2 regions of the Halomonas huangheensis genome follow, and region 2 is predicted to be linked to the other one. Evidence: riboswitches for the same ligand, from Rfam matches in the RefSeq annotation. Region 2 holds a riboswitch; the other holds the start of a gene.
What was found. Region 2 has a riboswitch for cobalamin ahead of AR456_RS12845 (TonB-dependent receptor domain-containing protein). Riboswitches for the same ligand answer to the same signal wherever they lie in the genome.
Positions count from the first base shown of each region.

Region 1: it holds a riboswitch for cobalamin, as region 2 does, so the genes downstream of both, AR456_RS20875 (CbtB domain-containing protein) here and AR456_RS12845 (TonB-dependent receptor domain-containing protein) in region 2, are expected to answer to the same signal.

Region 1 covers NZ_CP013106.1:1,539,047-1,553,777, forward strand. The annotation lists gene AR456_RS06925 (aromatic ring-hydroxylating oxygenase subunit alpha) at 1-1,016, opposite strand, end outside; gene AR456_RS06930 (recombinase-like helix-turn-helix domain-containing protein) at 1,084-1,386, opposite strand; gene nirD (nitrite reductase small subunit NirD) at 1,390-1,707, opposite strand; gene AR456_RS06940 (GntR family transcriptional regulator) at 1,934-2,713, opposite strand; gene AR456_RS06945 (GMC family oxidoreductase) at 2,807-4,432, opposite strand; gene AR456_RS06950 (CaiB/BaiF CoA transferase family protein) at 4,628-5,833, shown strand; gene AR456_RS06955 (hydroxymethylglutaryl-CoA lyase) at 5,899-6,828, shown strand; gene AR456_RS06960 (hypothetical protein) at 7,100-7,441, shown strand; gene bluB (5,6-dimethylbenzimidazole synthase) at 7,658-8,401, shown strand; cobalamin riboswitch at 8,438-8,655, shown strand; gene AR456_RS20875 (CbtB domain-containing protein) at 8,690-8,878, shown strand; gene AR456_RS06970 (CbtA family protein) at 8,964-9,773, shown strand; gene AR456_RS06975 (AAA family ATPase) at 9,757-11,556, shown strand; gene AR456_RS06980 (cobyrinate a,c-diamide synthase) at 11,553-12,992, shown strand; gene cobW (cobalamin biosynthesis protein CobW) at 12,983-14,098, shown strand; gene cobN (cobaltochelatase subunit CobN) at 14,098-14,731, shown strand, end outside.
Region 2 covers NZ_CP013106.1:2,943,501-2,958,231, forward strand. The annotation lists gene azu (azurin) at 1-338, shown strand, start outside; gene AR456_RS12810 (hypothetical protein) at 556-1,173, opposite strand; gene AR456_RS12815 (glycerophosphodiester phosphodiesterase family protein) at 1,488-2,246, shown strand; gene AR456_RS12820 (cobyric acid synthase) at 2,253-3,725, opposite strand; gene cobO (cob(I)yrinic acid a,c-diamide adenosyltransferase) at 3,727-4,338, opposite strand; gene AR456_RS12830 (ABC transporter ATP-binding protein) at 4,313-5,182, opposite strand; gene AR456_RS12835 (FecCD family ABC transporter permease) at 5,188-6,192, opposite strand; gene AR456_RS12840 (cobalamin-binding protein) at 6,179-7,117, opposite strand; gene AR456_RS12845 (TonB-dependent receptor domain-containing protein) at 7,090-8,922, opposite strand; cobalamin riboswitch at 9,041-9,250, opposite strand; gene AR456_RS12850 (bifunctional adenosylcobinamide kinase/adenosylcobinamide-phosphate guanylyltransferase) at 9,350-9,790, opposite strand; gene AR456_RS12855 (histidine phosphatase family protein) at 9,742-10,380, opposite strand; gene cobS (adenosylcobinamide-GDP ribazoletransferase) at 10,332-11,123, opposite strand; gene AR456_RS12865 (bifunctional adenosylcobinamide kinase/adenosylcobinamide-phosphate guanylyltransferase) at 11,113-11,694, opposite strand; gene cobD (threonine-phosphate decarboxylase CobD) at 11,691-12,848, opposite strand; gene cbiB (adenosylcobinamide-phosphate synthase CbiB) at 12,906-13,886, opposite strand; gene cobT (nicotinate-nucleotide--dimethylbenzimidazole phosphoribosyltransferase) at 13,883-14,731, opposite strand, start outside.

The sequences.
Region 1 (14,731 bases), 1.4 Mb from region 2:
CGTTGCGCCAGCTGTTGTTTGGCCATTTTCAGCATCACCCGGCGCAGGCGGGCCAGGCCGACATCATGCTGATAGAGGTTCTCGTGGTTGCGGGCGTCAGGGGCCAGGTTCTCGAGAATGATGCGGTCCTGTTCCAGTACGTCCCAGTGCAACTGCTCGAGCCTGGTGCGGTAGAAGAAACGCCATACCTGGCGCTGCCAGCCACTGACCTTGCGGATCCGCCAGAAGAATACTCGAGTGTTGTCCTTGTCCTCCGGCACGGCCATGCCGACGATCCAGAAGGGGCCGCCCGGACCGAAGCGTTGCTGATAGGGGATCGACAGACGCAGCCACAGGGCACCGGTATTGCCGTATTCCACCCAGTCGAAGTTGACGCCGGACTGCCCGGTCTTCTTGAAGATAAAGCCGCTGTCGGTGGGTTCCAGCTCCATCTCGGCCTGACGATCACCTTCCGCCATGGAGTGCGAGTCGGAGTGCAGATAGGTGCCGTGCATGGGGTCCATGACGTTGTCGATGGCGTACTGGTAGTTGCACTTCCAGGTAGCAGTGCAGAGGAAATGTCCGTAGCTCTCTTCGTCGGTCAACTGCTCGGGGAGCACCAGCTCGCATGGCTGTTCGTCGGGTGTGGTGGCGAAATAGATAAAGATGGCGCCATGTGCCTCCTGGACTGGATAGCGGCGCACGCAGCCTTGTCCGACCAACGGGCTGTTGCTGATGGCTGGGACATCGCAGACTTCACCTTCACCGTTGACTTCGACGCCGTGGTACCAGCAGGCCAGGCGATTGCCCAGGTTCCAGCCCTTGGACAGTCGAGCACCGCGGTGCGGGCAACGATCTTCAATGGCATGCAGTGTGCCATCGTGATCACGCCATAGCGCCAGATTCTCACCCAGGCGGGTGATGCCTACGGGATTGCTGCCGACTTCCCAACTGGCAGCGACGGGATACCACATGGAACGCAGACCACTATCCAGATAATCCTGAACGGAAGTGTCAGTGGAAGATGCACTGGTCATGACTCGACCTCGTTATTGGATTGTGCGATTGGGGTGAGTGCAGGGAAATGTTGAAGACGATGGCTAACTAACCAAGAACCGCCATTTCCTGAAGGAAGCTCTCCTGAGTCCAGACCTGACCATGGCGATCATGGTGCTCCCGGGCATTGAGGCCTTCTACCAGCGAATCAAGCTCTGTCACACCATCGGAAAACACTTCCTGGAGAGCGTCGATGAGGGACATTTCGAATGCACCAGGCACACTGGAACGGGTCTGCCAGACAGGGTTGGCAAAGCCTCCGGGGGCTTCGATGTAGCCCTGGCCGGGTTCGCTGGAAGGGATGATGCGTTGCCAGTCTTTCAACTGAGGGTTGTAGTCTTGATGAGCCATGGTTCAGTTCTCCTCACTGGTCTGAAGTTGCACTTCATCGTCGATGATGCGCACCGGGTAGACATGAAGGTCGCGGTCCGCCGGCTCGCGTAGGCACTTACCGGTGCGGATATCGAAGGTGGCTTCATGAAGGGGGCATTCGACTTGACCATCCTCGACGAAGCCCTGCGACAACAGCGCATAGGCATGGGGGCAGACGTCTTCGAGGGCGTAGTACTCGCCATCGAGGACATAGACTCCGATTTCCTTGTCGTCGAGCTTGGCGGAGTAGGGGAAGTCCTCCTGAACCTGTCCGGTCTTGCAGACGGTTATCCAACTCATGATGCGGTCCTCATCGGTCGGGGATGGGGTGTTGTTGTATCAATTATGAAACTACGTTTTTTATATGATCCGATGAGGGCTCAGTATAGGGACGATAATGTATCTGTCAATACTATATAGTAATGCTTGTATAGGCACACCACTCCATCGCCTGATGGCATGTAGCCTCAGGCTGGGTAGAGGTAGAGGTAGAGGGAGAAACAGAGAAGCAGGAAGGGTGAGCTATCTAACGCAGTCCGGTACTCAGCGAGAGGCTGTAATCATTGGAAGGGATATGCATGACCTGCCAGGCGACAGTGGTGCCGTCCTCCAGGCGATAGAAGGTCTCCAGCCTCAGGCCGAAGAGGGTGGAGGTGTCCTGGCTCGAGAGCATCACTTTGGCTACTGCCTTGGGCAAACGCACCATGCGGAGATGGTTCTCGGCGTGGCTGAGCGTCACGCGACCCTGGGTTTCGAGCAACGGCAGTATGCTTTCATGCTCCAGAGCTTCGGTTTCTGCTTCGAGTAGAGCGGAGGCCATGTCGGTGCGCAGGTATATCTCGGTGTGGCAATCGAAAGCGCCGTCGATACGATCCTGGCGCACCAGGTGAACATAGCCGCTTGTACACTCCCCGAGAATCCGACTCCAGGCGCCGGGACGAAGCACTCGCTCCCGCTTCAACAGGTGGATGAAGACCATCCTCACGCGCGCGCCATCAGGGCGGATGAAGTGGAAGGCTGGAGTGGTAATTTCGCGACGATGATCGCCTCCCGCCACGAAGGTGCCGAGCCGTCGTCGGCGGTGAAGCTCACCGCTCTCCACCAACTCGCGCAGCGCTTTTTGAATGGTGCCAAGGCTCACCGGCAGAGTTTCCGCCAGAGCCTGCTCGGTGGGCAAGCGCGTCCCTTCGCCAAGATGGCCCTCCACGATCAGCTCGATGATCGCATCGCGCAGGCAAAGATATTTGGGGGACTTGGGAGAACGTTCGAGATGTCGCGAGGTGCGCTCGGCCAGCAGAGGTAGCACGGCACTGCCTTCAGTTGAGGTGGATGGGATGAGGAAAGTCTATCAGGGATAGGCTCCGCCCATAAGGTGGCTCCCGCCGGAAGCCGTTGTTTCTCAACCGTGCACAGTGGATGGCTGCAAAACCAGGTCGGCGCCTTTTTCGCCGATCATCATCGTCGCCGCGCAGATGTTGGCCGAAGGAATCTCGGGCATGATCGAGGAGTCGATGACTCTCAAGTTCTCGAGGCCATGGACGCGTAGCTGATCATCGACCACCGCCATCGAGTCACTGGCTGGTCCCATTCGTGCGGTGCCGTTGAGGTGGTAGGACGACACACCATAGCGGCGGGCATACGCCAGCAGATCCTCATCGCTCTGGTGATCGGCACCAGGCAGTGCCTCCGTATCCATATAGGGGGATAGAGCCTTGCTGGCGAGCAGACGGCGCGCCAGACGAATGCCTTTGACGAGAACTTCACGATCTTCTGACTCTTTCAGGTAGTTGGGTTGCACGATCGGGGCGGCTAGAGGATCTGCGCTGGTGATATGCACGTGACCGCTACTGCGCGGCCGGTGCTGCCAGAAGCCACAGGTCATGCCGGGATAGTCGTCGAGCATGCCGACGTAGCCCTGCCGATAGCTGGCCGGAGTGAAGACGCCCTGCAGGTCCGGGCGCTCAAGCTCCTCCGTGGATTTCCAGAAGATATGCACCAGTGATGGGCTGAGCGCGAGGATGCTGGGGCGACGGCATAGCCAGTTGGCAATCTGGCGTACCAGTCGTAGACCCCGAGCTTGCTCATTGAGCGTGGTGCTGTTGCGGACTCGTCCCACAATACGTACCGAGTAGTGGTCCTTGAGGTTGGCGCCCACGCCGGGCAGGTCATGGACGATAGGAATGTTGATTGAGTCGAGCAACTCGCGCGGCCCGACCCCGGATAGCTGCAGCAGCTTCGGGGTATTGACTGCCCCCGCGCTGACGATGATTTCGCGCCTGGCCGTCAGACGAGTGAGCGCGCGAGTCTTGAGATCAAGGTATTCCACGCCGGTTGCCCGCTTGCCGTCGAACAGCACACGAGTGGCCAGGGAGTTGCAGAGGAGAGTGAGGTTGGGGCGTCGCATTGCAGGCCGGAGGTAGGCGCGGGCAGTACTCATGCGTAGGCCGTGATGGATGGTGCGTTGGAAATAACCTACGCCTTGTTGATACGCGCCGTTGTAGTCCGGGTTGCGAGGGATTCCCTGTTGTTCAGCGCCCTCGATGAAGGCTTCACAAATCGGGTGGGTCCAGTCGATATCGCTGACGGGGAGAAGGCCGTCGCGACCGCGTAGCTGCTCATCTCCCTCCTTGCGATGCTCGATCTTTCTGAAGTAAGGCAGCACACTTTGATAGTCCCAGCCGCTGTTGCCGAGATTCGCCCAGTGATCGTAATCAGCCTGTTGGCCTCGGTTGAACACCAGTCCATTGATCGAGGTCGAGCCACCTAGCGTTCGTCCCTGGGGAATGGGAATTTCGCGTTCACAGGTTTGCGCATTGGGTGCGGTCTTGAACTGCCATGCGAAGCGTGGATTGAAGATCATCTTGATGAAGCCTGCTGGCACATGAAGGAACGGATGATGATCCTTTGGGCCAGCTTCCAGCAGGCAGACATTGAATCTACCATCGGCACTCAGGCGATGGGCGAGTATGGCGCCCGCTGCGCCGCTGCCGATAATGATGTAATCGAAGTCTGCCTGTCTGGTCATGGCGGCGGTGTTTCCCGGTTGTAATTGTTGTTTATCAACCAGGGAGCTGTGGTGGGCATCCCGGGCGGGCGCAGAGAGGTCGTACCCACGAGACGTTGTCCGTTGCGACGTCAAATGGGACCAATACCGAATTGCTGTAGGTGGGGCGCTGCGCCATCCTGCAACCATACATGACAACAGGACTGGAGACGCAAGATGTCGGATCAGGCAACAGGTGGTATGGCACTGGAGGGGCTTAAAGTACTGGAGCTTGGGCAACTGATCGCCGGGCCTTTTGCGACCAGGTTGCTGGGTGAATTTGGTGCCGATGTGATCAAGGTCGAGCCGCCGGGCGTAGGAGATCCGCTACGTCGCTGGCGCAAGCTGCAGGACGGCACCTCGCTGTGGTGGCATGTGCAGTCACGCAACAAGCGCTCGCTGACGCTCAACCTGCGTGACCCCGAGGGCCAGGATATCGTACGTCGCCTGGTGACCGAGTGTGATGTGGTGGTCGAGAACTTTCGGCCGGGCACGCTGGAGTCCTGGGGCCTGGGATGGGGCGAGCTTTCGGCGCTGAACCCGCGTTTGATCATGGTCCGTGTCTCGGGTTATGGGCAGACCGGCCCCTATCGTGACAAACCGGGTTTTGGGGTAGTCGGTGAGGCCATGGGCGGGTTGCGTTACCTGACTGGTCAGCCTGGAGAACCTTCGGTGAGAGTTGGCGTCAGCATCGGCGATTCCCTGTCGGCGCTGTATGCGGTAATCGGCACCTTGCTGGCACTGCAGGAGCGTCAACGTAGTGGCAAGGGGCAGTTTATCGATGTGGCACTGTATGAGTCGGTGTTCGGCATGATGGAGAGCCTGCTGCCCGAATACGATGCGACCGGGGAGATTCGCCAGCCTGGTGGTAGTGCACTGCCGGGCATCACCCCCTCCAATGCCTATGCCTGTCGTGGTGGTGATTACGTGCTGATTGCCGGCAATGGCGACAGCATCTTCAAGCGCCTGATGGTCGCCATTGGGCGTGATGATCTCGCCGAGGATTCGCGTCTGACGCACAACGACGGACGCACGGCGCATGCCGAGCGGATCGATGGTGCCATCGGCCAGTGGACCGCCGAGCATCCCCGCGAGCATGTTCTTGAGGTGCTGGAAGCGGCACGAGTACCGGTGGGCTTCCCCTATACCGCTGAGGACATTGTCAGTGACCCGCACTATCAGGCCCGCGAGATGATCCAGAGCATCCAACTGGCTTCCGGGTCGTCGCTGAAGGTGCCGGGTGTATTGCCCCGGCTCAGCCGCACACCGGGACGGATCAGTGGTGGAGGGCCGGAGCTCGGTCAGCATACGCGTGAGGTGTTGGACGAACTGGGCATTGATGAGCAGACCCAACACAAGCTGCGCGAGAGGGGCATTCTGTAATGCACGATGAGAGGAATGGTGCGGACGTGAAGAAACAGGCGGGCGTGAAGAATCAGGAGCGAAGCATGTCTCATCGTGGTGAGCGGGTTTATATCAATGATGTGGCGCCGCGAGATGGGCTGCAGATCGAGAAGCAGTGGGTCACTACCGAGGACAAGATTCGTCTGATCGATGGCCTGAGTACGACCGGGCTGGACAAGATCGAAGCCACGTCCTTCGTGTCTCCGAAGGCGATCCCCAACCTGGCCGATGCAGCGAAAGTGGTAGAAGGCATCCGCCGGGTCCCGGGCGTGGATATCGTGGTACTGGTGCCCAACGTCAAGGGCTGCGAGAGAGCGCTGGCGAGCGGCGTCGATGAGATCAATCTGGTGATGTCGGCTAGTGATTCCCACAGCCGGGCCAATCTACGCATGACTCCTGAGCAGTCGTTGCAGCAGTTTGCCGAGATCATCCGCCTCGCGCAGGGCAGTGGGGTGTTCATCAATGCCTCGCTGTCGACGACCTTCGGCTGCCCGTTTGACGGTGATGTGTCGGAGGCTCGCGTAGTGGGATTTGTCGAGCGGCTGCTGGAGCTCGGCGTACAGGGCGTGTCGTTGTGCGATACCACTGGCATGGCCAATCCGGCTCAGGTGGCACGGTTGTGTGAATCGGTGGTGACCCGCTGGTCCCGGACACCCTTTACCTTGCATGTGCACAATACTAGAGGCATGGGGCTGGCCAACTGTCTGGCGGCCTGGCAGTCGGGCATCCAGCATTTCGATGCGGCGCTGGGCGGCCTCGGCGGATGTCCGTTCGCGCCAGGTGCCACCGGCAATGTCTGTACCGAGGATCTGGTGCACATGTTCGAGCAGATGGGCGTCGACACCGGTGTTGATCTGGAAGCGCTAATCGCACTGTCGGCAACGCTTCCTGAACTGGTCGGTCATGATGTCCCGGGGCAAGTGGTCAAGGCCGGCACCTCTGATCGTCGCTATCCTTGTCCGGCGGGTTTGTGACGTAGCCATGTAGGACATTTCCTGAATATCGGAGGGTATGTTCCCGGTGTCGTGACGGTGGCTGTGATATCCCCTCGCCTGGCGTCATCATGGTCGATACCGTGCCATGTGCGCCGGGTTGGTATCGTTGTCGACGATCTTCCCTGGCTGGAATTATCGACGCTCAACCACGCGTAAGCGCAGCTTAATCTTCTGCTGATACCGTGACTCCATTGGGGCCATGGCCGGACAGCCGTGACCACTGTCACGCTTGATTCGTCAGGGGAGAGAGATGAAAGGCATTGACCATCTAGTAGAGTCCGAGGGTCTCTGCTGGCTGCTGAGCTGGCAGGAAACCTATGAGCACGAATACGACAACAGGGTACGTCGCCTGCTGCTCAGGGCGAGTGTTGTGATCGCGATACTGATGCTGCTTCATGGTTCCGGGGTGATTGCTGCGGGAGCGGGGTATGCGCTGATCATGGCCACTTTCCTGAGCTTTCATGCCACCGTGAATACCTTCTTCGACGACTTCTTTGCCAATGGGGCCTTCAGTGAAGACAACAAGCGTCTTGTGGATTTTTCGCAGGTGATCGTACTAGCCGTTGCGGCTCCGGGCATTCTCTGGTGGTGACCCTGCAGTGATCTGAAGCCTCTCCCTGTTGAACCGATTGATCCGATCTGGTGGTAGTGACGTGCTGCCAGGTTGCCTATGTTTGTCCAGTGTGTTGAATTGACCTGCCCAGTGTGTTGAATTGAAAAGGAAAGCCTGGAAGTCTTCGCTGACTGCTCCATGGCGTCAGGGCGGCGCAATGCTGCCGATTTCCGCTATCTGCCGTGGAGAGCATCAATGACTCGCTCGCATCACTCCTTTAGTGAGGACTTCAGTGAGGAAGAGCGCCGTGGGCTTTACCGAGCCATTTACGAGCGTCGTGATGTGCGTTCCCAATTCCTGCCCGATCCGATTCCCTCTGATGTGCTGGGGCGGCTGTTGGAGGCCGCTCACCATGCACCTTCAGTCGGCTTCATGCAGCCCTGGGACTTCCTGGTGATCGATAGCATCGAGGTGCGGCGCCGGGTGCTGGAGAATTTCGAGCACGAAAATACCCGAGCGGCCGACAACTACGATGGTGAACGACGTTCCTCCTATCTCGCCCTCAAGTTGCAGGGCATCCTCGATAGCCCGCTGAATATCTGCATCACCTGCGATCGCAGTCGGGGCGGTCCCACGGTGCTGGGTCGTAACACCATCGTCGAGACGGACCTGTTCAGTACCTGCCTGGCGGTACAGAACCTATGGCTGGCCGCACGCGCAGAGGGGATCGGCGTCGGTTGGGTCAGCATCCTCGATCAGCAACGCCTGGCCCAGGTACTGGAACTGCCGGAATCGGTATATCCGCTGGCCTATCTGTGTGTCGGTTATGTCAGTGAATTCCTCGAGCAGCCGGAGCTGGAAGCCAGGGGATGGCGCTCGCGGCTGCCTCTGCAACAGCTGGTGCATCACAACGGCTGGCAGCAGACATTGGACGCTGAACACCCGCTGGCCGAGTGGCTATCCGAGAGATCCAGCGGCATCTCTTCTCGGGATACTTGAGCATGCAGATTGCACCTGTCTGGAAAATTGCTTTACGATAATCGAATCGAGACAGGTGCCCCTGCCATTCAGGGGATAATCGAGAAGTATGGTACGGCCGTGTTTTGGCCAATCCCATCGCTGCCCCCGCAACGGTAATGAATGAGTAGCTTGCAGAGACCACTGGCCCCGGCCGGGAAGGTGCAGGCGACTGCGTTTCTCCACTGGAAACGCGCTCATCGAGCCCGGAGACCGGCCTGTCACACTGATCCATCCAATGGCGGTGCGGCGGGCACCCAGGGGTACAAGATGTCTTCCATTTCCACGCTTTCCTCCCAGCGTTCTGCGCGTTCCCATTCCCGATTGACGGCTCTCCAGCAGGGCGCCGTGGTGCTGTTTGGCGCGCTGATTCTCTATGCCGTCGGCTTCCTGCCGATGAATGTGGCCCATAACGCGGCCCACGATACCCGACACGTCTTCGTCTTTCCCTGCCACTGAGCGGGACTTGATGGTCATTGCCGCCGTGTAGTCGTCATGACTGCACCGGCGGCGTAGGTATTGAATGCATTCTGGAGGATTCGCGATGTTCCGTTCCCTGATACTGCGTGCCTGCCTGATCGGTATTGTCCTTGGGCTGGCGATGACGACCATGCAGGTGATAGGCGTGACGCCCATTCTGCTGGCGGCAGAGCAATTTGAAGGACAGTCTGACGTTCAGGTTGAAGAACAACTCAACGTCGGTGGTGCTGATATGGCCCTGGGCCATGATCATAGCCATAACCACGAGCAGGCGCATGGTGATCATGACCACCACCATGGGGGAGAGGCCTGGGCACCGGCCGATGGTGGCGAGCGGCTGTTCTACACCATGGTCTCCAATATCGGTGCCGGCATCGGCTTTGCCGCCATCCTGCTGGTATTGCTCAATCAACTCCATGATCGGGGACGCCTGACGCTGACGCCCCTCGCGGGTCTGACGGTCGGGGTGCTGGGTTATCTCGCCATCTTCGTCGCTCCGTCACTGGGATTGCCGCCGGAGATTCCCGGTGCCTCGGCGGCAGCGCTCGAAGCCCGCCAGACATGGTGGATCACCACTGTGGTGGCTGCTGCCGCTGGCTTGGCGCTGCTGATTCTGGCCACTGGCTGGAAGCGTCTGCTCGGGTTGCCGCTACTGCTGGTGCCCTATAGCTGGGTGCCGAGTCATGAAGGGCCGATGTTCAGCCACCCTGACCCTCAAGTGGTGCAGGCGTTGAACGAGTTGCATCGAGAGTTCATCTGGGCCACTGGCATCACCAATCTGCTGTTCTGGTTGTTGGCCGGTCTGCTGTGCACGCTTGTCCTCAGGCGCCTGACCCAGGCACCGCTGCTGGTGGCTCATGACACTTCCGCCTGAGTTTCCGTTTGTCGCCATCGTCGGTCAGCAGGCGCTCAAGACCGCATTGCTGATCAATGCCATCGATCCCCGAGTGGGGGGCGTGTTGATCAGTGGCCCAAGGGGCAGTGCCAAGTCGACTCTGGCTCGTGCCTTGGCCGACGTCCTGCCGCAGGATGCCGAGGGCAAGCGCCCGCCATTCGTCAATCTGCCGCTGGGAGCCAGTGAAGATCGCCTGATTGGCAGCCTCGACTTGCAACAGGTGCTGTCGGAGCGCGAGGCGAGGTTGCAGCCGGGATTATTGGCGCGAGCCGATGGTGGCGTGCTCTACGTCGATGAAGTCAATCTGCTGCCGGACAGCCTGGTGGATGTGATGCTCGACGTCGCCGCGCGAGGCATCAATACCGTCGAGCGTGACGGCATCAGCCACGCCCATTCGGCACGCTTCAGCCTGATCGGCACCATGAACCCGGACGAGGGCGAACTACGCCCGCAGCTGCTGGATCGCTTCGGCCTGTGTCTGCAACTGCAGGCGACGCCGAGCGTCGAGGAGCGGGTCGCCATCGTGCAGCAACGCGAGGCGTTCGAACGTGACCCCGAGGCTTGCCTGGCGGCCCATCGTGCCGAGCAACTGGCGCTGACAGAGCGCATCGAGGCCGCACGTGAAGCCCTGGCAGATATTGCCGTATCCGATGGCTGCTATGAGCAGATTGCCACTCGTTGTGATGCGGCGGGTGTTGAAGGGATGCGTGCCGATGTGAGCTGGCACCGCGCTGCGCGGGCCCATGCTGCCTGGCGTGGAAGCGATGTAGTGACGCGAGAGGACATCGACATCGTCGAACCCTGGGTACTGGCCCATCGCCGCACCCGCGACGCCGAAGCTAGCCAGTCTCCCGATTCTCCGCCTTCTGATTCAATGCCTCCCGGCTCTCCACCTGATGAGCCGTCAGGTGGCGGTGGCTCTGGTGCTGGAGAGCCGCCTGGTGAAGCACCTGCTTCCACGATGGGGGAGCGCTCGGCGGAGCATGCAAGTGAGTCAAGCACACCAGGCGAACAGGGGCAGTGGGGTGCCATGCCACCGGTGCAGCAGCAGGCCCGTGCGACATCATTACCCGAATTCCAGGAAATCAACACACCGCATATCAAGGCGGACATCTCCCATCAGCCACCCGGCATTCGCCGCAACCGCAAGGGGCGGCAGACCGGGCAGCGACGGACACGCGCCGATACGCAATCGCCGGACTGGTTCAACACCCTGCTGGCCAACCATGGCCAGTGGCCGCCACAGCGACTGCGTTATCGCAAAGCGCGGAGTGGACAGACGGTGCTGCACTTCGTGTTGCTGGATACCTCCGGCTCTACGCTGGGTCAGCAACTGCTGGGCCGTGCCAAGGGGCTGGTCGAGGCTCTGGCGCGCCAGGCCTATGCCGCCCGCGAGCAGATGGCGGTGCTGGGCTTCGGTAACGATGATGTCAGCACCTTGATGACGCGCCGCCGTGCTCCTGCGCAACTCGTCAAGCGACTCGATACCCTTCGGGCAGGTGGAGGAACACCTTTGCGCGCGGCTGTTCAGCGTGCCGTGAACATGATTCAGCAATGGCGGCGCCAGCAGCCCGGTCTGCATGTGCGCACCTACCTGATTACCGATGGCCGCACTCGAGAGTCTGTCGGTGACCTGCCGCCATTGGGCGACTGCATCGTGGTGGATACCGAACAGTCCAGCGTCAAGCGCGGCCAGGCGGAGAGGATTGCCAGGCAGCTGGATGCTTGCTATCGCCCCTTGTCTGGCGAGGTACTGGCATGACCACTGATACGATCAGCTCTCACATCGAACAGCGCGAGCATTTGCCGGTTACTACCGCAGCCTGTCCGGCGATGTTTATCGCTGCGCCATCATCGGGGCAGGGCAAGACCACGGTCACCGCAGCACTGGCGCGGATGCTGCGCAATCAGGGCAAGCGGGTGCGGGTGTTCAAGACCGGCCCGGATTATCTCGACCCTCAGGTGTTGGCTCAGGCATCCGGTCAGCCAGTCGAACAGTTGGATCTGTGGATGGCGGGTGAGGCCTGGTGTCGCCAGCGACTGTACGAAGCAGCGCTGGACGCGGACCTGATTCTGGTCGAAGGCGCCATGGGGTTGTATGACGGTGAGCCTTCCAGTGCCGACCTCGCCGCCAGCTTCGGCCTGCCGCTGGTGATCGTTATGGACGTCAAGGGCATGGCCCAGACGGTGGCAGCACTGGTTTCCGGTCTGGCTGGGTTTCGTGATGACATCCAGGTGGTCGGGCTGATCGCCAATGCCTGTGCCTCGCAACGCCACCGTGAATTGATTGAAGCGGCAATGCCGGACTCGATTCCACTACTGGCGGCGGTGCCGCGTGACGCCGGGCTGGCATTACCCGAGCGGCACCTGGGGCTGGTGCAGGCCGAGGAGATTCGCGACGACCTGGAAGCCCGCTTCGAGGCCGGAGCCAGTGCCTTGCTGACAGAGCCTTCAGCGCGTTCGCTGGGCGAGGCGCTGCTCGCCATGCCAGCGGTCGAATTTGCTCCTGCTCTTGACACCGTGACAGGCGATGCCCGTCCCGAGGCCAGCATCCCTCCCATGCTCGAGGGGCTCGTTGTCGCAGTGGCTCGTGATGCGGCCTTCAGCTTCATCTATCAGGCCAATCTCGATCTGCTGGAACAGATGGGAGCGGAGCTGCGTTTCTTCTCGCCGCTGAATGACGCGCGGTTGCCGGTCTGTGACGCGCTGTGGTTGCCGGGTGGCTATCCCGAGTTGCATGGCGCTCGACTGGCGGCCAACACTTCGCTGGCAGACGATATCCGGCATTTCTTCGCTGCGGATAAACCGATTCTCGCCGAATGCGGCGGCATGCTCTATTGCCTGGAGACGCTGACGGATCACGCTGAACAGACCCACGGCATGCTGGGGCTGATGGCTGGCCACGGCTGGATGCGTGGCCGCAATGGCTGCCAGGGCATGCAGACCGCCGAGCTGCCCGAGGGCGCGATTCGCGGCCATGCCCATCACCGTTCGGTCAGTGAAGGCACCCCAGAGCCTATCGCCCATGGCCGACGCCAGCGTCATCCCGCGCCTGGCGAGGCCATCTATCGCGTGCGCCGTCTCACGGCATCCTATCTGCACCTGTTCTTTCCCAACAATCCCATCGCCGTGGCGCGCCTGTTGCGCGGCGATACGCTGAACGACTGTTCTCCTGAGGAGTTTCCCGCATGCAACTGAACAAGATTCCCGCCACGGTAGTGACCGGATTTCTCGGCAGTGGCAAGACCACGCTGCTGGCGAGTCTGCTACGCGGTGTGACCGGCAAGCGTATCGCCGTCATCGTCAATGAGTTTGGCGAGCAGGATATCGACTCCGATCTGCTACGTAGCTGTGCGCTGGATTGCGACGATGAACGTCCGTCATCCGAGGCGGATGACGGCATCTATGAGCTGGCCAATGGCTGTATCTGCTGCACCGTGGAGGAGGAATTCCTGCCGGTGATGAAGAAGCTGGTGGCACGCCGTGACGACATTGACCATATCCTGATCGAGACCAGTGGTCTCGCACTGCCCAAGCCGTTGGTGCAGGCCTTCAACTGGCCGGAGGTCCGTCAGCATTGCACGGTCGATGCCATCATTACCCTGGTCGACGGGCCGGCGGTCGCCGCCGGACGCTATGCCGCTGATGTCGAGCGGGTCGAGGCGCAGCGCCGTGCCGATGAGAGTCTTGATCATGACCCCAGCCTGCGCGAGTTGCTGGACGACCAACTAAGCGCCGCAGACCTGGTGTTGGTCAGCAAGACCGATCTGCTGGAAGCCGGGGAGCGCGAGCGGGTCGAGGCGCTGATCCAAAAGCGTGTGCCGGACTCGGTCAAGACGCTGTTCATCGATCAGACGCTGGCAGGCGACAGCACGCGACTGGAGGCGTTGATGGGGATCGGTGCGGCGAGCGAGGAGCATATCGATCACATCGATAACCATCATGATCGCCATCATGCCGAAGGCGCCCATCACGACCATGCCCACGATCATTTCGACTCCTGCGTCATCCGGCTGGGAGACGTCGATGGCGAGGCGCTGGCTGGTGCCCTGCGGCAGTTGCTGAAGGACCAGGAGATCTATCGCGCCAAGGGCTTTGCCTCGATTCCCGGCAAGGCCATGCGTCAGGTGGTCCAGGCCGTGGGCGAGCGTCTGGAAAGCTATTTCGATCGCCTGTGGCGTCAGGACGAAGTGCGCCACACGCAACTGGTGATCATCGGCAGGTCACTGGATGAAGCGGCACTGCGCAAGGCGTTATCCGCCGCACAGATCGACGATGTTACCGAGATTGATGTGAGCGCCTGATGCATCTGTTTGCCGCCAGGCCCGGTGGGTTCGTCGACGATGAAGGTATCGTCGATCTGCAGCAGGAGCCTGCCGAGGTCGTCATCCTGTCCGCTGCCGACAGCAGCCTGTCGGCGCTGGCCCAGGCGGTCGAGCGGCTGGCCGATGACTATCCGACACTGCGGCTTGCCAACTGGATGCACCTGGTCAAGCCAGCGGCCTACGATCTCTATGAGGATCGCGTGCTGGAAAAGGCCCGCCTGGTGATCGTGTCGCTGCTTGGTGGTCGCGGCTATTGGCGCTATGGGTATGAGCGGTTGCTGGCATGGGCTGCAGATGACCCGCAGCGTCAGTTGATCGTGGTGCCGGGCTGCGATGCGCCGGATGAGGCACTGTTCAAGGATTCCAGCGTACCTCTGGAGCTGGCGCATCGGGTCTGGCGCTACCTGCGCGAAGGCGGCACCGACAACGCCGAGCAATTGCTGCGTTGTGTCGGTGAGCAGTGTCTGGGGCTGGAGCTGAACTGGCGCGAGCCCCGGCGCATGCCCGATGCCCTGCTGTACCTTCCGGCCACCGCTGATCGCGAGGGACGGGAAGCCACCCTGAGTGAGTGGCGAGAGCAGCGTATTGCCGGGCGTCCGGTGTGTCTACTGT
Region 2 (14,731 bases):
AGAGTGAGTTGAGCGTTCCGGCCAGTTGCTCGACTGTCAGCCTGACTCTCGAACACAGCGGCACCATGGACAAGACCGTGATGGGCCACAACTGGGTGCTGAGCGCGACTGACGACTATGAAGATGTCGCCAAGGAAGGAATGCAGGCAGGGCCAGAGGCCGGTTATCTGCCCGCCGATGACGACCGTGTACTGGCGGCTACCGATGTAATTGGTGGCGGCGAAAGCACCACCATCGAGTTTTCCACCGAAGGCCTCGCCGGCAAGGACTTGACCTTCTTCTGCTCCTTCCCCGGCCATTACTCAATGATGAAGGGCACTTTCCAGGTCAGCGAGTGATGCTCGGGTCCTGAACCTGTATGGGAATCCGCCGGGGTCTGTCGTTCGGGCCATGAGGGCAGTCAACCGGCGGTTTCCCATTCTGACGGCGTGGATCAGCGTGCGTTCGCGTACACAGTGCCGGTGCACGGGTCAGTGATCCTACAGCAGCCGCTGATCGCGCAGCCCTATCTGATCTGGCCGGCCCCACCTCTATCCGCGGAAATCGTTCAACAGATCAAGGCAACGTGCTCGGGAACTGCTCCAGGCCTCTGATAAAGCGTTGCTTGTAGTCCTCGAACAGCTTGGGATCCTGCTTGAAGTTGGCTACCACCGAGGCGTGATCGACCGTCAGAATTCGCGGCAGATCCTCGAGACTGGTCGCGGAATGCTTAGGCCCCAGACCGATCTGTAGATCACCGGGCGCCTGCAACCAACGCTGAATTCCGGCGGCAGTGAATTGCGCCTTTTGGGCATCGCTCAGAGCCTCGACACGCAACGGCGCGCGCAGTGCCAGCTCAGCGACCAGACGCAGAGCCGGATTGAGATCACCTGAACGCGGCTTGTCCTCATCGCTGCTCTGTTCGCCTTCGGCATCCGGGTCTAGTGAGACCAACTGCGCCACACTCATGCTGGTACCGGCCTCATCACTGACCAGCAGAGCCAGGGCAATGGGGCGTGACTGATCGTCAACCAGTGCCAGCAGACGTGCCGCCTCCTGCTTGAACAGCACACCCAGCACCCCGGCAAATGTCGCCAATGGCGTAATGCCCGCCTGGTGCCCGTAGGCTTCGGCACACAGGCGTGCCAGACAGGCCTCACGCTGCTGGAGATTGTTGATCTTGACGACCTTCATGGATGACCTCTTCTGTAACTGTTTACCAACGGCTGAAACATCGCTCCGGGATTCAAGACCAGGCCATGGACAGCCGCCCTGGTGCGACGAATCGGGCGAGACTAGCATATTCCCGCCTCAGGCTCTCCCCCTGCCTCTGTCCTGATCCTTCCGTCCCCGGACATCTATCACCGTCCTGTCATCAATCACTGAGACAATCCTGACGATACCGGTACTGGCAGTGTCGACCCACTTGACCGATGATGGGCAGACGCCAGGCCTGAACAGGCCAGGCGGCACTCCGACATGGACGATCCGGCAACCGAGGACACCCGATGGCCCTACCCCGCGTAGATCTGCCGCGCTTGATGGCGCACCGTGGGCTCTCTGCCCATGCGCCGGAAAATACCCTCGCCGCAATCCGCGCCGCTCATGCGGCAGGATTCGAATGGGTGGAACTCGACGTGCAACTGCTCGGCGATGGTACGCCGGTGATCTGGCACGATCCGGGAATGCGGCGCTGCTCCGACGGACGAGGCAAGCTATCGAAACTTCGGCTTGAGCAGGCACGCGAGTTTGATGTTGGTGCCTGGTTTGCCGACGGCTTTCGTGGCGAACGCATGGCGACACTCGATGAGACACTGGCAGTGATGGCCGAACTGGGGATGGGCCTCAACCTTGAGCTGAAGGTGGCGCGTGGACGCGACCCCGAGGCCCTCGCGGAATCCGCGATCCCGCGCCTGCTTGAAGCGTTGCCTTACGAACGTCGATTGGTATCCTCGTTCAGCCCCGCCGCTCTGGAGCACTCACGCAGCCTCGCCGATGCTTCAAGTCTGGCGCTTGGAGTGCTCTGCGAATCGCTGCCGCGCGGCTGGCAAGCGCAAGTGGATGCCATCCAGGCCTACAGCATCCACTGCGACTGGAAGCGCCTCAAGGAAAAGCGCGCACGCCAGATCAGCGAAGCCGGTATCGCCCTGCTCTGCTACACCGCCAATGACCCGCTCGCCTTTAAATCACGCTGGGACTGGGGTGTCGCCGGTGTTATCTCCGACGACCCCGGACGCTTCATCGCGGCGGGTATCTCGCAACAGTGACCCTCATCAGCCACTCTTACCAACCAACTTCAGAATGGCCGGCATATCCAGTTGTTCTTCAATGGCATCGGCCAGCCGATCCAGTTGCTGCTCGCGGTGAGCGTCGAGATCAATCCGCCGCCGCTCGGCAGACGCCAGACCCAGCAGGGACAACAAGGCCTCGCAGGCATCCGGGCCATCGAACAGGCCATGCAGATAGGTGCCCACTATCCGACCATCTGCACTGATGGCCCCTTCGATACGTCCCTCGAGGCTCATCAATGACTGTTCCAGCGCCGCACCACGGCTGACACCGTTATGGATCTCATAGCCGTGGATACTGCAGCTGCCTGTGGCGGTCGATAGACGACCGCTGACGCGACGCAGTTGCTTGCCAGGCGCCATGGTCGTGGTCATCTGCAGCAGACCAAAACCGGCGACACCTCCCGGTTCACCCTCGATGCCATCGGGATCATTGACCCATTCACCCAGCATCTGGAAACCACCGCAGATTCCCAACACCCTCCCGCCATAGCGCAGATGCTGCTGGATACGCTGCTCCCAACCCTGTTGGCGCAGCCACTCGATATCGGCACGGGTGTTCTTGCTGCCCGGCAACAGGATGACATCAGCAGCAGGCATCGGCTGATCAGGGCCAACCAGCGATACCGCTACCCGCGGGTGCAGTCGCAGCGGGTCAAGGTCGGTGTGGTTACTGATACGCGGCAGGACCGGCACCACCACCTTGAGCATCCCCTCGTCATCCCCTTCGCTGCGCTGCTGGAGCGACAGGCTGTCTTCGGCATCCAGCATCAGCCCCTGCAGGTACGACAATACGCCGAGCACCGGCTTGCCCTCGCGTTGCTCGAGCCATTCAAGGCCGGGTTCCAGTAGACCGATATCGCCACGAAAGCGGTTGATTACCAGTCCCTGAATGCGTGCGCGTTCCGATGCCGAAATCAGCGCCAGGGTACCGCACAACTGAGCGAAGACCCCACCACGGTCGATATCCGCCACCAGTAATACCGGGCAGTCGATGGCCTCGGCAAAGCCCATGTTGGCAATATCGCCTTCACGCAGGTTGACCTCGGCAGGACTCCCCGCGCCCTCGGCAATGATCACGTCATAGCGGCTCGACAACCGCTGCCAGCACTCCATCACCGTATCCCGCGCACGACGCTTGTAGGCGTGATAGTCCAGCGCCTGCATGCTGCCGATCGCCTTTCCGGCCAGGATCACCTGGGCACCACGGTCGCTTTCCGGCTTGAGCAGCACCGGATTCATATCGGTATGGGGTGCCACGCCTGCCGCCTGTGCCTGGAGCGCGGTCGAACGGCCGATCTCTCCGCCTTCGGCGGTCACTGCGCTGTTGAGCGCCATGTTCTGCGGCTTGAACGGTGCCACGCTGATGCCGCGTCTCTGCAAGGCTCGGCACAAGCCGGCGACAACCGTGCTCTTGCCTGCATCCGAGGTCGTTCCCTGTACCATCAAGGTCGCCATGCTACAGCTCGACTCCCTTCTGGGCCTTGATGCCCTGATCCTTGAAGGCATGCTTGACCACTCGCATATCGGTCACGGTATCGGCCAGTTCGACAAGTGGCTGAGGGGCGTTGCGACCGGTGACCACCACATGCTGCATCGGCGGGCGCGCCTGCAGGTCATCGAGCACCTGATCGAGGTCGAGATAGCCATGGCGCAGGGCAATGTTCAACTCATCGAGCACCACCAGTTGCACCTCGGGGTCCTTGAGCACCTTGCGCACCTGCTGCCAGGCCTCCTCGGCGGCACAAATATCACGCTCACGGTCCTGGGTATCCCAGGTGTAGCCCTCGCCCATGACATGGAAGCTGACACCGGACTGGTTGCGGAAGAAAGCTGCTTCGCCGGTGGCAAAAGCGCCCTTGATGAACTGTACGATGGCGACTTTCATGCCATGTCCCAAGGCTCTGGCAACCATGCCGAATGCCGACGAACTCTTGCCCTTGCCGGGGCCGGTGAGTACCAACAGCACGCCCTGTTCGCGATCGGCACGGGCAATGCGTTCACGCATGACTCGCTGTCGGTGGGCCATGCGTTGGGCGTGGCGTTCAGGATCCACGTCTGGTCGTGTCATGAGATTCTCCTTGAGCCGCTGCTGATGGGAATGATGTGGATGGGAATGATGCGGGTGGGAATGGTGTAGAGGAAAAGGCTGCCGCACGCGGTAGAAATACCGGCACACCATCGATATCCGCGGTGATCAACGGCTGGTCATAGAGCCGTTCCAGGGCGCTGGTCACCAGCATCTCGTCCCGCGGCCCCCAGCACGCCTCACCATCGGGGTACAACAGCAACAGATGATCGCACCAGCGCGCGGCGAGATTGAGGTCATGCAGGCACATCACCACCGCACTGCCATGACGCGCCTGCTCATCGAGCAGTGCCATGACTTCGACCTGGTGATGCAGATCGAGATGATTGGTCGGCTCATCGGCCAGCCAGATATCCGGCGATTGCGTCAGCACCGTGGCGATACTGACTCGCTGACGCTCACCACCGGACAGCGTGGCCAGCGAGCGCTGGGCAAGGTGGTCGATACCCAGCCGTTTGAGGGCCAGATGAGCACGCTCGATATCTTCGGCGCTCTCGTTGTGCCAGGCACGCAGGTATGGATGGCGCCCGATCAGCGCGGTCTCCAGCACCGTCGCTGGAAAGTCGTCATGACGCTCCTGAAACACCAGACCGACATGTTGCGCCGCCTGACGCCGCCGCCAACTGGCCAGCGGCCGGTCACCGAGAACCACCTGCCCGTCGGCCGGTTGACGCAGCCCCGCCAACGTATGCAACAGTGTGGTCTTGCCGACTCCATTGGGCCCGAGAATCCCCCAGCGGCTGCCAGGCTCCACCGTCAGTGACAACGCCTGGCCCAGAGAGCGGTCGGGGATATCGATCTGCAACGCATCACAATGCAGGCGCATGGCAGTCAACTCCGGCTACGGTGCAGCAGATACAGAAAGGTCGGCACGCCGATCAATGCAGTAATCACGCCCACCGGCAGCTGCTGTGGCGCGATCACCGTACGCGCGAGAGTGTCGGCAAAGGTCAGCAGTGCGCCACCGGCCAGCAACGAGGCCGGCAGAATCAACCGCTGATCGGCCCCGAGGCGAAGCCGCAGCATATGCGGCACCATCAGTCCGACAAATCCCACGCTCCCGGCAGTCGTCACCGCAATCGCAGTGGCCAGGCTGGCAGCCAGATACAACAACCATTCCAGCGGGCGTACCGCCACACCCAGCGCCGCGGCCTGTAACCCGCCGCGCGCCAGCACGTTGAGTGTGCGCCCCAATGGCACCAGCACCAGCATGCTCAACAGGGCAACGCTGAGTACCGGCCAGGGGCTGCCAGCATAAGCCATGTCGCCCATCAGCCAGTAAAGCATGCCCGGCAGCTGCTCAACCGGACTGACGGCGAGCAGGAAGGTGATGATTGCCCCCCAACCAGATGCCAGGACGATACCCGTCAACAGCAGGCGAGCTGGCGTCCAACTGCCGCTACCGTGGGCGAGGGCGAAAACAATCAGCGTCGACACCAGCGCTCCGACGAAGGCCGACGCCGAGACCAGGGCTGTGCCCAGACCGGCCAGCATTGCCAGCAACGCCGCCACCGACGCCCCGCCGGACAGCCCCAGCACATAGGGATCGGCCAACGGATTACGCAACAATACCTGCATCAAGGCGCCTGCCAGAGCCAACAAGGCACCAGTGCCGAACGCGGCCAGCGCACGTGGTAAGCGCAGCTCCCACACCAGCGTATGGTGCAATGGGCTGCCCTTGCCGACCAGCGTGGCCAGCATCTCGCTGGGTGCCAGACTGACACTGCCCAACGCCAGCGACGCCAGAATGGCCGCGAGGCCCAGCAGCGCCAGCCATAGTAGCGGCCTGAAGCGCGCGCCCTGCAGAGCGGCACGGGAATGATCAGCGGCGAGCACGTACGGTCTCCAGGTGCTGACAGAGCGCGCGGGTGCCCTCGACCAGGCGAGGGGTGGCACGTTGTACCAGATCGGGGTTGATGAAGAACAGGTTATCGCGCTGCACGGCCTGCATCTGCGTATAGCGCCGCCAGGCCTCGAGCCAGGTGGAGTCAGCCTTGCCCATACCGCCGCTAATGATGGCTTCAGGGTCGGCTGCCAACACCGCCTCCTCGGCGATCCGCGGCACTAGCGGAGCCTGATCGGCAAAGACATTGACGCCACCACACAGCGCCAGTGAACGACTGATCCAATGCTCACCGTTGACGGTCATCAACGGACTTTCCCACACCTCGTAGAACACCTCCACCGGCTCGGCATCGTGATAATGCTCGGTCAGCTCACTGACGTTCTGACGCAAACTGGTGGCTGCCCGTTGAGCGACCTCGCTGGTTCCGGCGAGAGTTCCAAAATGCTCAAGCGTCGTGGCGATGGCCTCGAAATTGTCAGCATCAGCATGGAATACAGGAATGTTCAGCTCGCCCAACCGCTCGATCTGCTCTCGCGGATTGCCCCCCGCCCAGGCGACGACCAGATCAGGCTCCAGCGCCAGCAACGCCTCCAGATCGAGGCGGTCGTAACTACCGATACGTGGTAGCTCCTCGGCCTGAGGTGGGTAGTCACTGAAACTCACCGCCCCCACCACCTGATCACCCGCTCCCGCGGCAAACAGCAACTCGGTGACGCTGGGGGACAGCGCGACGATACGCTGGGCAGGATGCTCCAGACACACCTGCTGCTCGGCATCATCCATCACACAGGCTGACGCGGCTTGCACCGTCAGCGAATAGCTCAAGGCAGGCAGCACGGCGGCCCATAGCGTCAATAGCCCGATGCGCACCTGCTGCCTACCCACCATTATTCGCCGAACCCGACGGTCAGCCATGCGGTACGGCCAGGATTGATATAGTCCCAGCCTTCGAAAGAACTCGAGGTCGCGTACTCACGATCGAAGACATTCTCCACCGACAGGCGGGCCTTCCAGCCCGGCGCAAAGCGCCAGCCCGCGCGCAGATCCAGGCTGCCGTAACCCGCCAGGCGCTGGTCATTGGCCTCATCGTTGTAGCGGTGGTTCTGGGCAACGAAGGAGGTTCCCAGGTTCCAATCGCCCAACTGGCGGTCGGCATCCAGTCGCAGGGTCTGGGTCGCACGCCGAGCCAACTGGTTTCCAGTATCGCGATCCTCTGGGTCGGTATAGGTCGCCGCCGCGGCCAGGCTCCACTGGTCGATATCGATACCCGCCGACAGTTCGATACCGCGAATGCGTGCGCTGTTGACGTTATAGGGCGCAGAAATGCCATCGCGCCGGGTATTGGCGATCATGTCCTCGATATCCGTTTGGTACAGCGCGAGATCCCAGAAGGCGTTCCGGAACTGGCCACGCACGCCAAGCTCCCAGCTCTCGGAGTCTTCGGCATTGAGATCGGGATTGCCATAGTCCGGGTAATAGAGCTCATTGAAGGTCGGGGCACGGAAGGCGGTGCCATAGCTGCCACGCAGCGTGTGATGAGAATCCAACTGATAGCCCAGCGCCAACTGGCCGGTCACCTCTTCACCATATGACTCATTGTCATCGTAGCGCAGGCCAGCCTGTACGCTGAAGGGCTCGAAATCCAGCAGGGCCTGGGTAAAGACCGCGACGTTGTCACGGCTGTCATTGTCGAAGTTGGTGGAACTGTCGACTTTATCTTCGAGGTACTCCGCACCAGCCACCAGCTCATGGCGACCAATATTGAAGGTATTGTCCCAACGCGCGGTATGAGTAGTGGTGTCGAAACGAGAGTAGCCATAATCAGCGTAATCATCGAGTTGATCCTGAGCCTGACTCAGGGTCACTCGCGATGTCCAGTTGCCGGTCACCGGCAGCTCGGCAAAGGCACCGGCCACCTGTTGTACATAATCCGAGTCGCCACCCTCATACTCGGTATTACCGCTGGCCCGCAAGCCAATCACACCCAGTTGTCCGCCGCCAGCGAGGTCCTGCGCGACACGCACCAGCCCCGACGTATTGTCGTAGCCCTTGTCTTCCCCACCTTCACGCACCGGTGCGCCACCGGTGTTGAGATGACTGGCACTGAACTGGTAGTGGGTCCCTTTGCTCTCCCCGGCCAGGCTGGCAAAACCGCGTACACCATCGGGCGAACCACCGCCAATGCTGATGCTCGGCCTGGGCTCGCCGCCACCATCATCACGTGTGAACAACTGCACCACACCACCCACCGCATCGGCACCGTACAGTGCACCACGTGGGCCACGCACGACTTCAATACGCTCGAACATCTGCGGATCGAGGAACTGCCACCCCGGTCCACCATTGGTGGCGGAACGCAGGCGGATACCATCGATCATCAACAGCGCGGACTGGCTGCCGGTGCCGCGCAGATACAGGCTGGCATTCTTGCCGAAGGCTCCGTTGGTCGACATATCAACGCCTGGCTGACCGCGCAGCGCATCGGTCAGGCTGACCGGGTCACGACGGCGCAGCGTTTCCTTGTCGATAACACTGACCGAGGCCAGCGACTGGCTGGCAGTACGCGGTGTAAGGGTCGCGGAAACCACCACTGGATCGAGGGTGATGGTTGCGTCGTTGTTATCGGATGTCTGGGCGCTGGCCTCGGCAACCAGCAGCCAGGGCGCGGCAAAAAGCCCTGGCAAGATGCCGACACGGCCGGGGGTGAAGGAGCGAAGCATGTAGGTATCCCTTGGCGCCATGCGCACCCGCATGACGTGAACCCTGAGTCTTCCAGGGAGGGATGGCAACGGAGAGGCGTCGGATAAGAGAGCACCTTGCCGTCGGGAGCCCACCGCCCCTGGCATGGAATCTCAGGCCGGTCTCCGGGCTGACGAGTCAACACAGGGTGTTGGATACGACCACCTTCCCGTGACTGTCATGCAGTACACAGTGGCGTTCATGGGCCGTATTTAACTCGATCACCGTTGCGGGGGCAGCGTCGGAATATCACCGACTTCCCGTTTCACCCCAACACATCTGCGGGAAAGCCGAGACGGTGTGCGCTCAAGACTTTCCCTCGTGTGCTTGCGGGGCACCTGAGAGTGTCGCGTAAACTAGCAGTGGCCGTCGCGGGCGTCAAACGGCGTGCGACAGACGCCACGTTACTCACGGGTTAGAAAGAGATGACTTGAGACAACGGACCAGTCCATGGCGTACATACCACACTTGCTGCGCCACACATGCGGCGTCCTGGGCCAGCCAGCCGGCCAGATCCCTCAGCCGCCGCTGCTCGGACTCAAGCGGGACGATGCCTCGCCCGACCTCCGGTACGATCAGAATGATCTCAGTCCTGCTTTCATTCTCGCCAGATGACACCCGAGACCAAAGGTTCAGTCCAGCCTGCCAATATTTGCGTAGTGTCTCGTCATCATGTTCCCGTAATTGTTCAGCCAACCAGTCCAGCCAGCCGTCGATCACCAGCGGCAGTTCGTCAACCTCCGCGCCTCGATCCAGAGCCTGTCCGGCGGTTAGCCAATGTGCCAAGGGAAAACGTTGCCTTACGCAATCTCGCTTGCCGGCGCAGGCACCGCCAAGGAAGAGCTGCATTGCCATTCTCCCGACTGTTGGATAAATACCCAGCGCCGCCCCGCGGCCTGGCCGACTACGCCATCCCAGAACGCGACACCGTCATGGACACGACGTAGTTCACGGATCACACCACCATGGGTGACGACCAACACCTTACGGTGCTGCTCAGCCTGCGCCCGAGCGAAGATATCGCCTAACGCAAGGTGCAATCGTTGACGCAACTGCTCCGCCGATTCACCACCGGGAGGGGCCATTTCGCCAGCGCTGTCGATCCAATCGCGATAGATGGCATGCTCCTTCAGTTCTTCCCAACTACGACCCTCGAACTCACCGAAGTCATTCTCACGCAGACGCTCATCTCGACGTGCCTCGGGCCAGCCCCGCCCTTCGGAGATATGTGCCAGTGTCTGACGACAGCGCTTGAGATCACTGCTGACCACGGCATCGAAATGCTCCCCGGCCAACTCGTCACGCAGGCGATCCATATCGGGTAGTGCATCCGGCAGCAGCAGTTCGATATCGCGCTGTCCCTGGTAACGCTTGTCGAGGTTCCATTGCGTCAGACCATGGCGAACCACCACCAACTCGAGATACATACCATCAGCCATACTTCTCCTCCTTCGATTGCGGCGCCCAACATATCGCCATTGATGCCCTGGAACAGGCGCCTTACGACAGCCACAGCACCAGCGACAAACACCAGACAAGCTACCAGCAACAGCAGCCCCATACTGCCCGCCACCAGGCATATCACCAGCGGAACAATCGCCGCTCGGGCCAGGTCGCACCACCCCAGCCCCTGCTGCCAGGCATGGGCCAATCCATGCGGACGCGCCGCGGGCACACGAACCAACAGCGCCACGGCCATGAAGCGCGCCAGGCCAGGAACCACCACCAGCCACAGCGCGCTGGCCTCGGATGCCAACAGCGTACACACCAGCGCCAGCTTCCAGGCGAGATGAAACACCAACGCCAGAATCGCAAAGCTGCCGACCTGGGAATCCTTCATGATTTCCCAGCGACGCTCGAGAGAGGCATTACTGCCCAGGGCATCGGCCAGGTCCATCAATCCATCCAGATGCAGGCCACCGGAAATGGCGACCCACAGCGAGACCAGCAACAAGGCCAGCAATGGTTCGGGCAATGCACCCAACACTGCGGACACTGCCCACAGCAACATGCCAATCAGCAATCCCACCAGCGGGTAGGCACATACTGCCCAACGCCGCGTAGCGGGATTCCACCGGCACTGTACCGGTAACGGCAAGCGGGTCAGAAACTGCAGCGCCAGCCCCAGCCCCTCCAATGCATCACGCCATGTGGCGCGAGGCGGCAGCGACTCATCGACCATCCTGTGGACTCCTTTCCCACGCTTCAACACCGGGATCTTGAACCTTCCAATCGAGCGGGCATCCCGCCACAACTTCCATGACACGATCCGCCTGCTGAGCCATGTCGCGGTGGAGAAGCTGAAGAAACGAGAGATACTGCCAGACCAACGCATCCGACGGCGGCAGTTCTTCATTGAGATCATTGGATACCACCACCAGCGCGATATCGCGTTGACGAGCATCCGCCACCAGGCGCTGCAACATTGCGCGCCCATCAGACTCACTCCACGCGCTGGCGAACATCAGCTGGCTGGCCCATAGCGTCAAACAGTCCAGCAATACCGTATCGCCCGCAGCCACATGGCGCCAGGCCGTGAACAGGTCCACCGGGGCTTCAAGTGTCACCCAGTCGTCACCACGGCGCTCGCGATGATGATCAATGCGCTGCAACATCTCACCATCACTGCGTGCGGCGGTTGCCAGATAGCAGAGACGCGTCCGCCTTCCCCGCTGCCGCCAGAGCTTCTCAGCGAGCCGCTCCGCCACCTGACTCTTGCCACTGCGGGCTCCGCCACTGACGAAGGCAATCACCTGGTAGCTCCACCAGCATCGTCCGCGCAGTTCGGTAACGTATCCAGCCCGGCCTTCGACACGTTCTGCAACAGGTTTTGCAACACACCCAACAGCGCATCATTGATCGCCGGCGTGGACAGTGCGAGACGCAGCCAGGCACCGTCGAGGCCGGCAAAGGTATGGGTATGCCGGGCGATAAAGCCATTCTCGGCGAGATGACGCAGCAGTGCTTCGCCGTCAGCTGGCGTGGCCTCACCCGCCATCCGACACAACACAAAATTGGCATGACACTCCGCTACCACCAACCCCAGTTTGCGCATACGCATCGGCACACGTCGTTGCTCGGTCGCCACCCACCGGCTGGTCGCTTCGGCGAAGGCGTGATCCTCCAGCAGATGCGGAACGATCGAAGCTGCCAGACCATTGACACTCCAGGCACTCTGGCCGGCGGCAAAGCGCTGGATGCGCTCGGCACTGGCCAGCAGATAGCCGATACGCAGCCCCGGCAGGGTGTAGAACTTGGTCAGTGAGCGCAGCAGCACCAACGGATAATCCCGCTCAAACAGATCATCGAGCGGCGTCTGCTCCACGGCGAACTCGATGAAGGCTTCATCGACCACCACCAGAGTGTCGCTGCTGCGCGCGGCTTCGAGCAACGCTTCGATCTCTTCGCGTGACACGCAGGTCGCGGTAGGATTATTGGGCCGACAAAGAAACATCAGGTCGACATCCACAAGTCGGTCGATGAGTGCTGCCAGCGGCAACTGGAAGTCCTCACCCGCCAGAGCAATACGCTCGACCGACAGGCCACTGGCGGCACAGGACCGCGCATATTCACCGAAGGTCGGCTCAACGATCAGCGCCCGTCCTCCACGGTAAGCGCGTGTCACCAGATCGATGGCCTCCGCGCCGCCATTGGTCAGCCACACCTGCTCTTCCGCCAACCCATGCTGCTCGGCAAGCGCCTGGCGAGCCGCTCGGCATTGGCCATCGGGGTAGCGATACAATTCGGTGAGATTGCGGCTTAACCAGTCCGGTACCCAATCGGGAGGACCGAGTGGATTGAGGCTGGCACTGAGGTCCTTCCAGCCTGGCGACGGCCGAACTCCCAACTGCTCGAATATCGCGCCTGCCTGGCCACCGTGTGCAGGCCACGGCCCTGGTTGCGTCATATCTGCGGCCCCGCTCATCGACATCTTCACAGCATCATCCTCATCCGTACAGGTCGATCAGTACAGGTTGATCAGCACCAGCTTCAGCAGCACCATTCCTGCCAGCATCAAGCAGACACCCAGGGTACCGGCGTACAGACAGTGCACCACGCCCTTGATATGTTCCGCACTCAATTGCTGACGCGGTTCGCCCAGCAACGCTCGCTCAGAGATCTGATCGCCATAGTGGTTACGTCCCCCCAACTGCACACCCAACAGGTTGGCGGCCATGGCTTCCGGCCAGCCACTGTTGGGACTGGGATGGCGAGGAGCCTGAGCGCAGGTGGCTCGCCATGCGCCGCTACTGTGCAAACCAGGCAGCCCCCAGGATAGCAGCCACATCGCGAACGCGGTGAGGCGTGCGGGCAGCCAGTTGAGGACATCATCCAGCCGGGCCGATGCCCAACCGAAGTCCGCGTAACGCTGATTGCGATAACCCACCATCGAGTCCAGCGTGTTGACCGCCTTGTAGGCCAGTGCCAGCGGAGCCCCACCCAGCATCGCCCATACCAGCGGCGCGGTGATGCCATCGACGGTATTCTCGGCCACGCTCTCGACACAGGCTCGGGTCACACCACGCTCATCCAACTGAGTGGTGTCACGGCCGACAATATGACTCACCGCGCGACGTGCCGCGACGAGATCGCCGGCGGCAAGAGGCCGATATATTGCGTGAGCCGCGCTGACCAGCCCGCGAGTCGCCAGGCACGATGCCAGCAACAGGATCTCGGCAAACACACACAGCCAGACACTGATTGCACTGAGCACCGCAAGCAACAAGGTAGCGATCATCCAACTGGCGATAACCACCGTCAGCGTCAGACACACGCCTCGCCAACGTCGCTGTCGGGGCGAACCGCGATTCCACTGCCGTTCGAGGACAGCGATGGCCCTGCCCATCAATACCACCGGATGCGGTAGCCAACGGGGATCGCCGATCACCAGGTCCAGGCACAGCCCCAGCATCGCCATCAAGGCCAGTTCGGGAGACAGGATCATAACGGCCTGGTTTCCGGCTCTGCCGTGACTCCTGCATCGTCAAAGGTGGCCATTTCAGCGAGTACCGCGCAAGCCGAACGCAACAGCGGATACGCCAATGCCGCGCCACTGCCCTCGCCCAACCGCAGGCCCAGGGATAACAACGGCTCTACGCCAAGCGCCTGCAATGCATGGCCATGCCCGGACTCATCGGAACGATGGCCGGCAATCAGGTAGTCGCTGGCGTCGGGGCAGAGTCGCGTGGCTGCCAGAGCGGCGACCGTGGCGATAAAGCCATCCACCACCACCGGTAATCGCGCTGCAGCGGCGGCCAGACAAGCGCCCGCCATGGCGGCAATTTCAAGGCCACCAAGCTGAGCCAACACGGCAAGCGGATCGGCTTCGGTACGCGCCCTCGACAATGCCTTTTCGATGACCCGGCACTTGTGCGCCAGCCGCTGATCATCGATGCCCGTGCCTCGCCCGACGACCTGTTGTAGCGACAGCCCTGTCCAGGCGGCGAGCAGCGCACTGCTGCTACTGGTATTGGCAATGCCCATCTCGCCGAGGATCAGGCTACGACAGCCCTGATGACGCGCTCGCTCCACCGCGCGCACTCCGACCATCAGCGCCTCGCGGGCTTCATCGAGTGACATCGCGTCTTCTACAGCGATATTGCCGGTGCCATTGCGCACCCGATCGATAATCACGCCTTCAATGCCTTCGCAACTGGTGACGACGCCTACGTCCACCACTTCCAGATAGGCGTCGATCTGCTTCGCCAGCACATTGATCGCTGCGCCACCGGCAGCAAAGTTGGCGACCATCTGCGCCGAGACCTCCTGGGGGAAGGCCGACACGCCCTC